3 regions of the Streptomyces sp. NPDC098789 genome follow, and region 2 is predicted to be linked to each of the others. Evidence: riboswitches for the same ligand, from Rfam matches in the RefSeq annotation. Region 2 holds a riboswitch; each other region holds the start of a gene.
The links. A riboswitch is a leader RNA that binds a small molecule or an ion and turns the genes downstream of it on or off. The one in region 2 is predicted to bind thiamine pyrophosphate.
Positions count from the first base shown of each region.

Region 1: another riboswitch for thiamine pyrophosphate. It lies ahead of thiO (glycine oxidase ThiO); the one in region 2 lies ahead of thiC (phosphomethylpyrimidine synthase ThiC).
Region 3: another riboswitch for thiamine pyrophosphate. It lies ahead of ACIQWR_RS03870 (thiamine ABC transporter substrate binding subunit); the one in region 2 lies ahead of thiC (phosphomethylpyrimidine synthase ThiC).

Region 1 covers NZ_JBIWAJ010000016.1:164,202-168,486, reverse strand. The annotation lists gene metF (methylenetetrahydrofolate reductase [NAD(P)H]) at 1-339, opposite strand, end outside; gene thiE (thiamine phosphate synthase) at 448-1,086, opposite strand; gene ACIQWR_RS29040 (Rv2175c family DNA-binding protein) at 1,158-1,523, opposite strand; gene ACIQWR_RS29035 (NAD(P)/FAD-dependent oxidoreductase) at 1,602-2,927, opposite strand; TPP riboswitch at 2,994-3,105, shown strand; gene thiO (glycine oxidase ThiO) at 3,103-4,285, shown strand, end outside.
Region 2 covers NZ_JBIWAJ010000017.1:177,065-181,349, forward strand. The annotation lists gene ACIQWR_RS30295 (hypothetical protein) at 1-594, shown strand, start outside; gene thiC (phosphomethylpyrimidine synthase ThiC) at 714-2,501, opposite strand; TPP riboswitch at 2,495-2,633, opposite strand; gene ACIQWR_RS30305 (YibE/F family protein) at 2,673-4,103, shown strand; gene ACIQWR_RS30310 (SsgA family sporulation/cell division regulator) at 4,129-4,285, opposite strand, start outside.
Region 3 covers NZ_JBIWAJ010000001.1:798,958-803,242, forward strand. The annotation lists gene frr (ribosome recycling factor) at 1-259, shown strand, start outside; gene ACIQWR_RS03860 (phosphatidate cytidylyltransferase) at 259-1,326, shown strand; gene rlmN (23S rRNA (adenine(2503)-C(2))-methyltransferase RlmN) at 1,492-2,607, shown strand; TPP riboswitch at 2,680-2,788, shown strand; gene ACIQWR_RS03870 (thiamine ABC transporter substrate binding subunit) at 2,887-3,963, shown strand; gene ACIQWR_RS03875 (ABC transporter permease) at 4,083-4,285, shown strand, end outside.

The DNA.
Region 1 (4,285 bases), on a different contig from region 2:
GATCCCGGCGTCGGCGTACTGCCCCAGGACGTTGCGCAGCTCGGCGATCGAGTGGTCGACGGCCGTGAGGTGCGCGACCGGGGTGAGGGTGGTGTCGGCGGCGATCCGTTCGGTCGCCTTGACCGTGCCGCCGCGGGTGGACCCGCCGGCCCCGTAGGTCACGGAGACGAAACTCGGCGCGACGGCCTCGATCCGGCGCAGGGCGTTCCAGAGGCTGTGCTCACCCCGCTCGGTCCTGGGCGCGTAGAACTCGAAGGAGTACGACGGGCCCCCGGACGCGAGGATGTCGCGGACGGTGCGAGCGCGGTCCGGGCGGGTGGAAGCGGTACCTAGGGCCATACGCGCAGGTTAGACGCGGTCCCGCGGCGACCGAAGCGGTGTCCACCGATTGGACACGTTTTTGGACAGATGTCGGGGCGAAATGGCGGGGCGGCGGCGGGCAGTACGTCAGCTCAGGCGTGCGCGGACCCGCTGGGCGAGGGCCGCGGCGGCCGCGCCCGGGTCGTCGGCCCCGGTGATCGCGCGGACCACCACTACGCGGTCGGCGCCCGCGTCCAGCACCTCGTCGAGGTTGGTGGCGTCGATCCCGCCGATGGCGAACCAGGGGCGGTCCTGGCCGAGGGAGGCGGTGTAGCGGACCAGGTCGAGCCCCGGCGCGTGGCGGCCGGGCTTGGTCGGGGTGGGCCAGCAGGGACCGGTGCAGAAGTAGTCGACCCCGGGCTCGGCGACGGCCGCGTCCACCTCGGACTCGGCGTGGCAGGAGCGGCCGATCAGCACGCCGGCGCCGAGGATCGCGCGGGCGGCGGGGACGGGGATGTCGCCCTGCCCCAGGTGCAGGACGTCGGAGCCGATGGCGTGGGCCACGTCGGCGCGGTCGTTGACGGCGAGGAGCTTGCCGTGCCGCCGGGCGGCCTCGGCGAAGACCTGGAGGTGCTCCAGCTCCTCGCCCGCTTCCATGCCCTTGTCGCGCAGCTGGACGATGTCGACCCCGCCCGCGAGGACGGCGTCGAGGAACTCGGGGAGGTCACCCTGCCGCTTGCGGGCGTCCGTGCACAGGTAGAGCCGGGCATCGGACAGCTGCTGCATGGGAAAACCCCCGTGATGGTCGTGGCGTACGGGCCGTGGGCGGGCCCGCACGCCACGTGGAGCGGATCAGGTCAGAGGGCGAGCGCCTGAGCGCGGCGCTTCACCTCCGTGCCCCGATTCTCACTCAGGGCCTGCACGGGGGTGCCGGGCAGGGTGGGGTCGGCGGTGAACAGCCACTCCAGGATCTCGTCCTCGGAGAAGCGGTCGTCGCGCAGCACGGTCAGCAGGCCGACGAGGCCCTTGACGACCTTGTCGCCGTCGATGAAGGCGGCCGGCACCTGGAGGGAACGGTTCTCGCCGCGGCGCACCGCGATGAGCTGGCCTTCCTTCACCATCTGTCGGACTTTGGTCACCTCGACGCCCAGCATCTCCGCGATGTCGGGGAGGTAGAGCCAGGCGGGGACGAGGGTTTCGATCTTTGCGTCAATCTCGGTCACGAGGACAAGCCTGCCATCCGGGGCTGACAGTCGGTAGTCGGGCGGGCCGGGTGGGGGCCCGCCCGGCCCTCCGGCGCGCTACAGGACCGTGGATTTGAGCGGAACGGTCGGGTCCGCCACCTTGTCCGGATCCACCCGCGCCCCGGACTCGATCAGCTTGCGGCCCTGCGCCAGGTCGCGCGGGCGGCCCACGGCGAGCACCGCCACCAGCGCCCCGGCCCGCAGCCAGCACACCGACCAGGTGGCGTCGGCCGGGTCCCCGCGCCACAGCGGGGCGTCGGCCCCGGCGTGGTGCCCGGCGTACTGGACGAAGCGGCCGAACTGCTCGGACCAGAAGTACGGGACGGGGTCGTAGACGGCGGCGGGCTCCCCGGCGAGCTCCGCCAGGATGTGGGCGGCGACCGTGCGCGGGCCCTGCAGGGCGTTGTCCCAGTGGTGGACGAGGAGCCGGGCGCCGTAGCGCGCGGACGGGAAGGAGGCGCAGTCCCCGACGGCGTACACGTCGGGGAGGGAGGTGCGCAGGTGGGCGTCGGCGGTGATCGAGCCGTCGCTCCCGCGCTCCACCGCGGTGCCCGCCAGCCAGCCGGTGGCGGGGCGGGCGCCGATGCCGACGACCACGGCGGCGGCGGGCAGCTCGCGGCCGTCGGCGAGCAGCACCCGGCCCGGGGCGCCGGCCGCGCCCGCTTCGATGCCGGCGACCTTGGCCCCGGTGATCAGGCGGGCCCCGGCCTGGGCGTACCAGTCGGCCATGGGGGCGGCGACCTCGGCGGGCAGGGCCCCGGCGAGGACCCGGTCGGCGGCCTCGACCACGGTGACGGAGCAGCCCGCCCCGCGGGCGGCGGTCGCGAACTCGGCGCCGATCCAGCCGGCGCCGACCACCACGACCTCGGGCCCGGTGGCCAGCACCGGCCGCAGCCGTTCGGCGTCGTCGAGGGTGCGCAGCAGGTGGACGCCGGGGACCCCCTCGGTGCCGGGCAGGGTGAGCGGCTCGGCGCCGGTGGCCAGGACCAGGACGCCGTAGGGGACGGGGCCCGCGGTGGTGTCGAGCGCGTGGTCGGCGGCGCGCAGGGCGGTGACCTCGACGCCGAGCCGCAGGTCGATGTCGAGGCCCTCGAAGTCCACGTCGAAGGCGGCGCCCTCGGCCTTGCCGAGGAGGACGGCCTTGGAGAGCGGGGGCCGGTCGTAGGGCTGGTGGGGTTCGGCGCCCAGCAGGGTCACCGGGCCGGTGAAGCCCTGTTCCCGCAGGGCCACCGCGGTCTGCACCCCGGCCATGCCGGCGCCGACGATCACCACGGCGGGTGGGGCCGCGGCCGCCCGGGCCGGGTCCGTCCGCTCCCGCGTCCGCTCGGTCTGCTCGTGCGCCTGCTCGTACGTCTGCTCGTTCACGGCGCCCAGCCTAATCATCTGACGGTCCGTCAGGAATAGGGAGGCAGCCTTACCGGGCCCCGGCAGCGGGGTTAGTCTGGCCACCGTACCTATCGCGGGAGTCCGGCGGACCGGGCTGAGAGGGAGGCTGGACGGCCTCCGACCGTACGAACCTGATCCGGGTCATGCCGGCGAAGGGAGGGGCTGGACGCCCATGCATTCTTACGGAAATTCCGGCGGAGATTCCGGCCGGGGACGTGATGTCCTCGTCATCGGAGGCGGCATCATCGGCCTGGTCACCGCCTGGCGGGCGGCCCGGCGCGGGCTGCGCACCGCCCTGGCCGATCCGGCGCCCGGCGGCGGCGCCGCCCAGGTCGCGGCCGGCATGCTCGCCGCCGTCACCGAGCTGCACTACGGCGAGGAGACCCTGCTCGGCCTGAACCTCGCCTCCGCCGAGCGCTACCCGGCCTTCGCCGCGGAGCTCGCCGACGCGAGCGGCGGCCTGGACATCGGCTACCGCGCCTGCGGCACCCTCGCCGTCGCCCTCGACGCCGACGACCGGGTCCACCTGCGCGAGCTGCACGCCCTCCAACGCCGCTGCGGCCTGGACGCGCAGTGGCTGACCGGCCGCGAGTGCCGCCGCCTGGAGCCGATGCTGGCGCCGGGCGTGCGCGGCGGGCTGCGCGTGGACGGCGACCACCAGGTCGACCCCCGGCGGCTCGCGGCCGCCCTGCTGGCCGCCTGCGAACGGGCCGGCGTGGACATCCACCGGGCGGCCGCCACCCGGCTCACCGTCACCGCCGACCGGGCCGCCGGGGCGCTGCTCGACGACGGCACCGCGCTGGCCGCCGACCAGGTGGTGCTGGCCGCGGGCAGCCTCAGCGGCAGGCTGGCCGGCGTACCGCCGCGGGCGCTGCCCCCCGTACGCCCGGTCAAGGGGCAGGTGCTGCGGCTCTCCGTGCCGCCCGCCTACGCGCCCTTCCTGTCCCGGACCGTGCGGGCCGTGGTCCGCGGCAGCCACGTCTACCTGGTCCCGCGCGAGAACGGCGAGCTCGTCGTCGGCGCCACCAGCGAGGAGCTGGGCTGGGACACCACCGTCACCGCGGGCGGGGTGTACGAGCTGCTGCGCGACGCGCACGAGCTGGTGCCCGGGATCACCGAGCTGCCGCTCACCGAGACCCGCGCGGGCCTGCGCCCCTGCTCCCCCGACAACGCCCCGCTGCTCGGCCCGACCGAGCTGCCGGGGCTGCACCTGGCCACCGGGCACTACCGCAACGGCGTGCTGCTCACCCCGATCACCGGCGACGTGCTGGCCGACGTACTGACCACCGGGGAACTGCCCGAGGTGGCCCGCCCCTTCAGCCCGCGCCGTTTCTACGCCGTACGCGAGGAGTCCC
Region 2 (4,285 bases):
CGCGGTGATCTGCGGGAGGAGACGGCGACCACCCCCGCGACCGCGTCGGACGACGATCAGGGCGGCGGCGCCGGAGTGAGCGCCGTGGTCGCCGTCCTCGCGCCGGTCCTGGCCGGCACGGCCATGCTCATCTTCCTGCTGGTGGGCTACATCCTGAAGATGATCGAACCGGAGCCCGCCTTCGCCGAGACCATGCTGACGGCGGGCTGGCTCTTCGGCGCCCTCACCGCGGCGGCCATCCTCTTCGCGGCGATAGGCCTGCTGGTCACCGCCATCCGCAACAGTTCCACCGAAGTGACGGTGAATGTGGCCGAGGCCGTCCCGGACGAGGTCTCGCGCGCCCGGGAGGCCTGGCGGCACGCGCTGCTGGAGCGGGGCATCATGCCGTTCCTGCGGGACGCACTGGCAGATCCCAGCGCCGGTGGCGGTTTCCCGGCACCGCGCCGTCAGCCACGACGCATCCCCCAGCTCGGCTACACCCCGCCCGATTTCACCAGCCCCGGGGGTACGGGTGGGCAGAGCCCCCGCCCCGGCTATACGCCGCCGGACTTCACCAGCCCCGACTTCGGCGGCCCGGAGCACGAACCGGAGTGAGGCCGGCAGGGTCGACGGAGCGCTGTTTCACGTGAAACAGCGCTCACCGTTACGCCCCGCCCCGCCCGGTGCCGCTCCCGAGGGGGACGGCCCCCGGAAGCGACGCGACGGCGCCGGTGTCAGTCGGCCAGCGGCAGGTAGACGCGGTTGCCCGCGGCAGCGAACTCGGCGGACTTCTCCGCCATGCCCGCCTGGATCTCGTCGGCCTTCAGGTCACCGCCGTGTTCGCGGCGGATGTCCTGGGAGATCTTCATCGAGCAGAACTTCGGACCGCACATGGAGCAGAAGTGCGCGGTCTTCGCCGGCTCGGCCGGCAGGGTCTCGTCGTGGAACGACCGTGCCGTGACGGGGTCGAGCGCCAGGTTGAACTGGTCCTCCCAGCGGAACTCGAAACGCGCGTCGGACAGCGCGTCGTCCCACTCCTGTGCGCCAGGGTGCCCCTTGGCCAGGTCGGCCGCGTGCGCGGCGATCTTGTAGGTGATGACTCCGGTCTTGACGTCATCACGGTTGGGCAGGCCCAGGTGCTCCTTGGGCGTCACGTAGCAGAGCATCGCGGTGCCCCACCAGGCGATCATCGCGGCGCCGATGCCCGAGGTGATGTGGTCGTAGGCGGGTGCGACGTCCGTGGTCAGCGGACCCAGGGTGTAGAACGGGGCCTCCTCGCAGATCTCCTGCTGAAGGTCGATGTTCTCCTTGATCTTGTGCATCGGGACGTGGCCCGGGCCCTCGATCATGGTCTGGACGTTGTGGCGCTTGGCGATCGTGTTCAGCTCGCCCAGCGTCTTCAGCTCCGCGAACTGCGCCGCGTCGTTGGCGTCCGCGATGGACCCGGGGCGCAGGCCGTCACCCAGCGAGTACGTGACGTCGTAGGCGGCCAGGATGTCGCAGAGTTCCTCGAAGTTCGTGTAGAGGAAGTTCTCCTTGTGGTGCGCGAGGCACCAGGCGGCCATGATCGAGCCGCCGCGGGACACGATGCCCGTCTTGCGGCGCGCGGTCAGCGGCACGTACGGCAGCAGCACGCCCGCGTGGACGGTCATGTAGTCGACGCCCTGCTCGGCCTGCTCGATGACCGTGTCCTTGTAGATCTCCCAGGTCAGGTCCTCGGCCCGGCCGTCGACCTTCTCCAGCGCCTGGTAGAGCGGGACGGTGCCGATCGGGACGGGGGAGTTGCGCAGCACCCACTCGCGGGTGGTGTGGATGTTGCGGCCGGTGGAGAGGTCCATGACCGTGTCGGCGCCCCACTTGGTGGCCCAGGTCATCTTGTCCACCTCCTCCTCGATGGAGGAGGTGACGGCCGAGTTCCCGATGTTGGCGTTGACCTTCACCAGGAAGCGCTTGCCGATGATCATCGGCTCGATCTCGGGGTGGTTCACGTTCGCGGGGAGGACGGCACGACCCGCCGCGATCTCTTCACGGACGACCTCGGGGGAGACGTTCTCCCGGATCGCGACGTACTCCATCTCCGGGGTGATCTCACCGCGGCGGGCATACGCGAGCTGGGTCACGGCCTGGCCGTCGCGGCCCCGGCGGGGCAGCCGCGGGCGACCCGGGAAGACCGCGTCGAGGTTCTTGAGTCCGCCGCGGGGCGAGGTGTGCTTGATGCCGTCGTCCTCGGGGCGCGCGGGGCGACCCGCGTACTCCTCGGTGTCACCGCGGCTGATGATCCAGTTCTCGCGCAGCGGCGCGAGGCCCCGGCGGACGTCGGTCTCGATCTGCGGGTCGGTGTACGGGCCGGACGTGTCGTAGAGCGTCACGTCCTTGCCGTTGGTGAGGTGCACCTGGCGAACCGGCACGCGGAGGTCCGGGCGGGAGCCCGCAACGTACCCCTTGTGCCAGCCAGGCTGGCGCTCTTCCTGGCCGTTGCTGTCCTGGCTGACGGCAGGCGTGTGTGCGTCCTGAATGGTCATAAGACCTATCTCCCTACGCCGGCATTACCCGGTAACAGGTTCGGCGGTCGGCGCAGCCTCCTCCCGTACGTGTCCACGTACGGTGATCAGCGCCCTCTCAGCCCGGTGCTCCGAGCTCCCGCGTTGTGCAAAGGTGCCCCCACGCTAGCGTCATCCTTGGCGTGCTGAACAGTGGGCCCCCTCATCTCTTGCGATGATCACTCGGTGACGTCCTCGCCGCAGCCCCCCACCGAGCCCACGGATCACACGGATCACTCGGGCCATGCCCACCCTCCCCGCGGGTCCTCGCACGAACCGTCCGCCGGCGCGTCCCACGGGCACTCGCACTCCCACAGCCACGGCCCGGCGGCCCCCGTATCGAAGCACTTGCGCAAGGTCATCGCGGCGGTCCTGATCCCCTTCGCCGCCGCCGTCCTCGTCGGCATGATCGTCCTGTGGCCGGGAGGCGCCCCCGCGCACGAGCGCACCGGAGTCGGCTTCGACCGACAGACCCAGCAGGGCAAGGTCGTGTCGATCGAGCTGGTCGACTGCAAGTCCGTCAACGCCGCCCAGGTCCCGCCGTCCAGTGGCACGCCCGCTCCCAAGGGGGGCAAGGCCGCCCCGTCCGGCGACTGTAAGAAGGCCACGGTCGAGATCGGCACCGGGCCCGATCGAGGACACCGGTTCGTCGAGATCGTCCAGCCGGGCGCACCGCGGCAGTTGGAGACCGGCCAGGGGATCGTGGTGGCGTACGCACCGGCTGCTCCGCGCGACCTGCAGTACTCCGTGATCGACGTGAACCGGAAGCTTCCGCTGGCACTGCTGGCCGGGATCTTCGCCGTCGCCGTGGTCGTGGTCGGCCGGCTGCGCGGTCTGTTCGCGCTGATCGCCCTCGCGGTCAGCTTCTCCGTGCTGACCCTCTTCATCCTGCCCGCCATCCTCCAGGGTTCGAATCCGCTGGTCGTGGGGGTGGTCGGCGCCAGCGCGATCATGCTGATCGCGCTCTACATGTGCCACGGCCTGACCGCCAGGACCTCGGTCGCCGTGCTCGGGACCCTGGCCTCGCTGCTGCTGATCGGGCTGTTGGGCTCGGTGTTCATCGGCTGGGCCTTCCTCAGCGGCAACACCGACGACAACACCGGTCTGATCCACGGGCTCTACCCGCACATCGACATGAGCGGCCTGTTGCTGGCAGGCGTGATCATCGGATCGCTCGGCGTGCTCGACGACGTGACGGTCACCCAGACGTCCGCAGTATGGGAACTCCACCAGGCGGACCCGTCGATGGGGCCGCGCGCTCTGTACCGGGCGGGCATCCGGATCGGTCGCGACCACATCGCGTCCGTCGTCAACACCCTGGTACTCGCCTACGCGGGCGCCGCGTTGCCGCTGCTGCTGCTGTTCTCCATCGCGAACAGCAGTGTGGGAGCGGTGGCCAACAGCGAGCTGGTGGCGGAGGAGATCGTGCGGACCCTCGTGGGTTCGATCGGTCTCGTCGCCTCGGTCCCGGTGACCACGGCCCTGGCCGCACTCGTCGTCTCCGCCGACCGGCCGGGGTCCCCGACCGCCGGAGCGGCCTCGGGGCCGAGCCGCAGTGGGCGCGGTCGTCGCCGGAAGCGGTGACTCGGTGTGACGGCGTGACGGTGGCTCAGCCGGCGTTCTGCTCGTTCTGCCGGGCCTCGGCCAGGATCTTGTCCAACGCCTCCTCCAGGTTCTCCTCGAAATCACCGAGGTTGCGCTCCTGACCGAGCGGCACGATCCGGTCGGTGCGGTCGAGGAACGCCACCAGGGGCGCCGCACTCGCC
Region 3 (4,285 bases), on a different contig from region 2:
CACCTTCCCCGAGCTGACGGGGGAGCGCCGCAAGGAGTACATCAAGGTCGCCAAGACCAAGGCCGAGGACTCCAAGATCTCCATCCGTTCCATCCGCCGCAAGGCGAAGGACACCCTCGACAAGATGGTGAAGGACAAGGAGGCCGGCGAGGACGACGTGCGCCGCGCGGAGAAGGAGCTCGACGACGCCACCGCGAAGTACGTCGCGCAGGTCGACGAGCTGCTGAAGCACAAGGAAGCCGAGCTGCTCGAAGTCTGATGAACGACTCTCCCTGGCGGGCGGAGCCGGTTCCGGCGGGTCCCGCATACGATGCGCAGGTGGGCACGCACACTCGGCCCATGCCCATCGTTCCCGATGCCGCCGGCCGTGACTTCGACGACCGGGAAGCACGCGATCCGGGGGCCGCCGATGCGGGCGGCCCCCAGTTCCGCGCCGAGACGCCGCCGCAGGAGCCCATGTCCACCCCACCTTCGCAGGCCCCGCAGGACGCCTCGCAGCCCCCGCAGAAGAAGCGGGCCGGGCGTGACCTGCGCGCCGCCATAGGGGTCGGCATCGGCCTCGGCGCGGTGATCTTCGCCTCGCTGTTCATCGTCAAGGCGGTGTTCGTCGGCGTCGTCGTCGTCGCGGTCGTCGTGGGGCTGTGGGAGCTGACCTCCCGCCTCCAGGAGCAGAAGGGCATCAAGGCCCCGCTGGTCCCGCTCGCGGTCGGTGGCGCGGCCATGGTCATCGCCGGATACGTCCGGGGGGCCGAGGGCGCCTGGGTCGCGATGGCGCTCACCGCGCTCGCGGTGCTCGTGTGGCGGATGACCGAACCCCCCGAGGACTACCTCAAAGACGTCACGGCGGGGGTCTTCGCCGCCTTCTACGTCCCCTTCCTGGCCACCTTCGTCGCGATGCTCCTCACCGCGGACGACGGGCCGCAGCGCGTGGTCACCTTCCTGCTCCTGACGGTGGTCAGCGACACCGGGGCGTACGCGGTCGGCTGGCGCTTCGGCAAGCACAAGCTGGCCCCGCGCATCAGCCCCGGGAAGACCCGCGAGGGGCTCTTCGGAGCGGTGGCCTTCGCGATGGTCGCCGGTGCGCTGTGCATGGAGTTCCTGATCGACGGCGGCGCTTGGTGGCAGGGTCTGCTGCTGGGTCTGACGGTCGCGGTCAGCGCCACGCTGGGCGACCTCGGCGAGTCGATGATCAAGCGGGACCTCGGCATCAAGGACATGGGCACGCTGCTGCCGGGGCACGGCGGGATCATGGACCGGCTGGACTCGCTGCTGCCGACCGCGCCCGTGGTGTGGCTGCTGCTGGCGGCGTTCGTCGGCACCGGCTGACCCGTCCGGGTTATCCTGGAAAGCGCGTCGCGGATGAGTGGCGCGCTTTCCCCGTTTCTGCGGGGATGGCCCCGTGAGCTCTCCGGGCACCGGGCGCGCCATTCACACTGACTCCGCTCACGCGCGGAGATCGCCCGGGTTCGTCAGATTTGAGGAGTACCAGTCATGGCCCCCCGTCCTGTCCCGGGAGAGCTCACTTTCGTCGCCCCTCGTGGAGTCAAGAAGCCCCCGAGGCACCTGGCCGACCTCACCCCCGAGGAACGGCGCGAGGCCGTGGCCGCGATCGGCGAGAAGCCGTTCCGGGCCAAGCAGCTGTCGCAGCACTACTTCGCCCGGTACAACCACGACCCGGCGCAGTGGACGGACATTCCCGCGGCCTCCCGCGAGAAGCTCCGCGAGGAGCTGCTCCCCGACCTGATGTCGGTCATCCGGCACATCTCGTGCGACGACGACACCACCCGCAAGACGCTGTGGAAGCTGCACGACGGCACGCTGGTCGAGTCCGTCCTGATGCGCTACCCCGAGCGGGTCACCATGTGCATCTCCTCGCAGGCGGGCTGCGGCATGAACTGCCCGTTCTGCGCCACCGGCCAGGCGGGGCTGGACCGCAACCTCTCCACCGCGGAGATCGTGCACCAGATCGTCGACGGCATGCGCGCCCTGCGCGACGGCGAGGTGCCCGGCGGCCCGGCGCGCCTGTCGAACATCGTCTTCATGGGCATGGGCGAGCCGCTGGCCAACTACAACCGCGTGGTCGGCGCCATCCGCCGGCTGACCGACCCGGAGCCCGACGGCCTCGGCCTGTCGCAGCGCGGCATCACGGTCTCCACCGTCGGCCTGGTTCCGGCCATGCTGCGCTTCGCCGACGAGGGCTTCAAGTGCCGGCTGGCCGTCTCGCTGCACGCGCCCGACGATGAGCTGCGCGACACCCTGGTACCGGTGAACACCCGCTGGAACGTGCGCGAGGTGCTGGACGCGGCCTGGGAGTACGCCGACAAGTCCGGCCGCCGGATCTCCATCGAGTACGCGTTGATCCGTGACATCAACGACCAGGCCTGGCGCGGCGACCGGCTGGGCCGGCTGCTCAAGGGCAAGCGCGTGCACGTCAACCTGATCCCGCTGAACCCGACCCCGGGCTCCAAGTGGACCGCCTCGCGCCCCGAGGACGAGCGGGCCTTCGTCCAGGCCATCGCGAACCACGGCGTGCCGGTCACCGTCCGGGACACGCGCGGTCAGGAGATCGACGGCGCCTGCGGCCAGCTCGCCGCTTCGGAGCGCTAGCAGCACGGCGCCGGGTTCCGGATTTCTTCCTGGAGTGGGGCCGCGGGGTACCCTGTGGCCGAAACCAACTGCATATTCCGACAGGGGAGCGCCACAGCGCTGAGAGTGCGGTAACCGTCACCGCAGACCCTCTGAACCTCGCCCGGGTCATTCCGGGTAGGAAGTTCGGTCACCACTCAAGCTGTTGCGCCCTGCCCGGCGACCGCTCTCGCGTCCACGTGACGCGAGGCGCCGGGCAGGGCCGCGTCTTCTCCTGGACATCCCAGGAGGAAGCATTCAATGAGCACCACCAAGAAGATCGCGGGCAGCGCGCTCGTCGTCGCGCTGGGCGTGAGCACCCTCGCCGCGTGCGGCGGCGAGGACAAGCCGTCCGCCGCACCGAAGACGATCACCCTCGTCAGCCACGACTCCTTCAACGTGACCCCGGCGGTCCTGAAGGAGTTCGAGCAGCAGAGCGGCTACACCGTCAAGGTGCTCAAGAGCGGCGACGCGGGCGCCGCCCTCAACCAGGAGATCCTGACCAAGGGCTCGCCGCGCGGCGACGTCTTCTTCGGCATCGACAACACCCTGCTCTCGCGCGGTCTCGACAGCGGCATCTTCACCCCGTACGAGGCCAAGGGCCTGGCCGGGGTCGGCGCCCAGTACCAGCTCGACAAGGAGCACCGGGTCACCCCGGTCGACTCCGGCGACATCTGCGTCAACTACGACAAGGCGTACTTCGCCGACAAGAAGCTCGCCCCGCCGCAGACGCTGGACGACCTGATCAAGCCGGAGTACAAGAACCTGCTGGTCACCGAGAACGCGGCGACCTCCTCGCCCGGCCTCGGTTTCCTCCTGGCCTCCGTCGGCAAGTACGGCGACGACGGCTGGAAGGACTACTGGACCAAGCTCAAGGCGAACGGCGTCGAGGTCGTCGACTCGTGGGAGGCCGCGTACAACGAGCGGTTCTCCGGCTCCGCCGGTGGCAAGAAGGCGAAGGGTGACCGCCCGCTGGTCGTCTCCTACGCGTCCAGCCCGCCGGTCGAGGTGCTGTACGCCGAGCCGCAGCCGGCCGAGGCCCCCACCGGGGTCGCCACCGGCACCTGCTTCCGTCAGGTCGAGTTCGCGGGCCTGCTCAAGGGAGCGAAGAACGAGGCGGGCGGCAAGGCCCTGATCGACTTCCTGGTGAGCAAGAAGTTCCAGGAGGACATGCCGCTCCAGATGTTCGTGAACCCGGTGGTCAAGGACGCGAAGCTGCCGGAGCTCTTCACGAAGCACGGCGTGGTCGTCGAGAAGCCGGAGACGGTCGCGCCCGACGCCATCGCCAAGAACCGTGAGCAGTGGGTCAAGGCATGGTCCTCGCTCGTCGTGAAGTAAGCGGCGCGAAGGAGTCGGGCGCGGCGCCGGGGGGCGCCGCGCCCGACTCCGGGTCCGGTCCGGTCGGGCCGCCGCCGGGCGCCGAGGGGCGTCGGGCGGTCGCGGTGCGGCTCGCCCTGATGGCCCTGCCCCTCGCCTTCTTCGGCCTGTTCTTCGCCTACCCGGTCGCCGCGATCGTCGGCCGCGGGCTGCAGAGCGACGACGGCTGGCAGTTCGGCCGGATCGGCGAGGTCCTCGCCCGGCCCGACATCGCCGACGTGCTCTGGTTCACCACCTGGCAGGCGCTGGCCTCGACCGCGCTGACCCTGCTGATCGCGCTGCC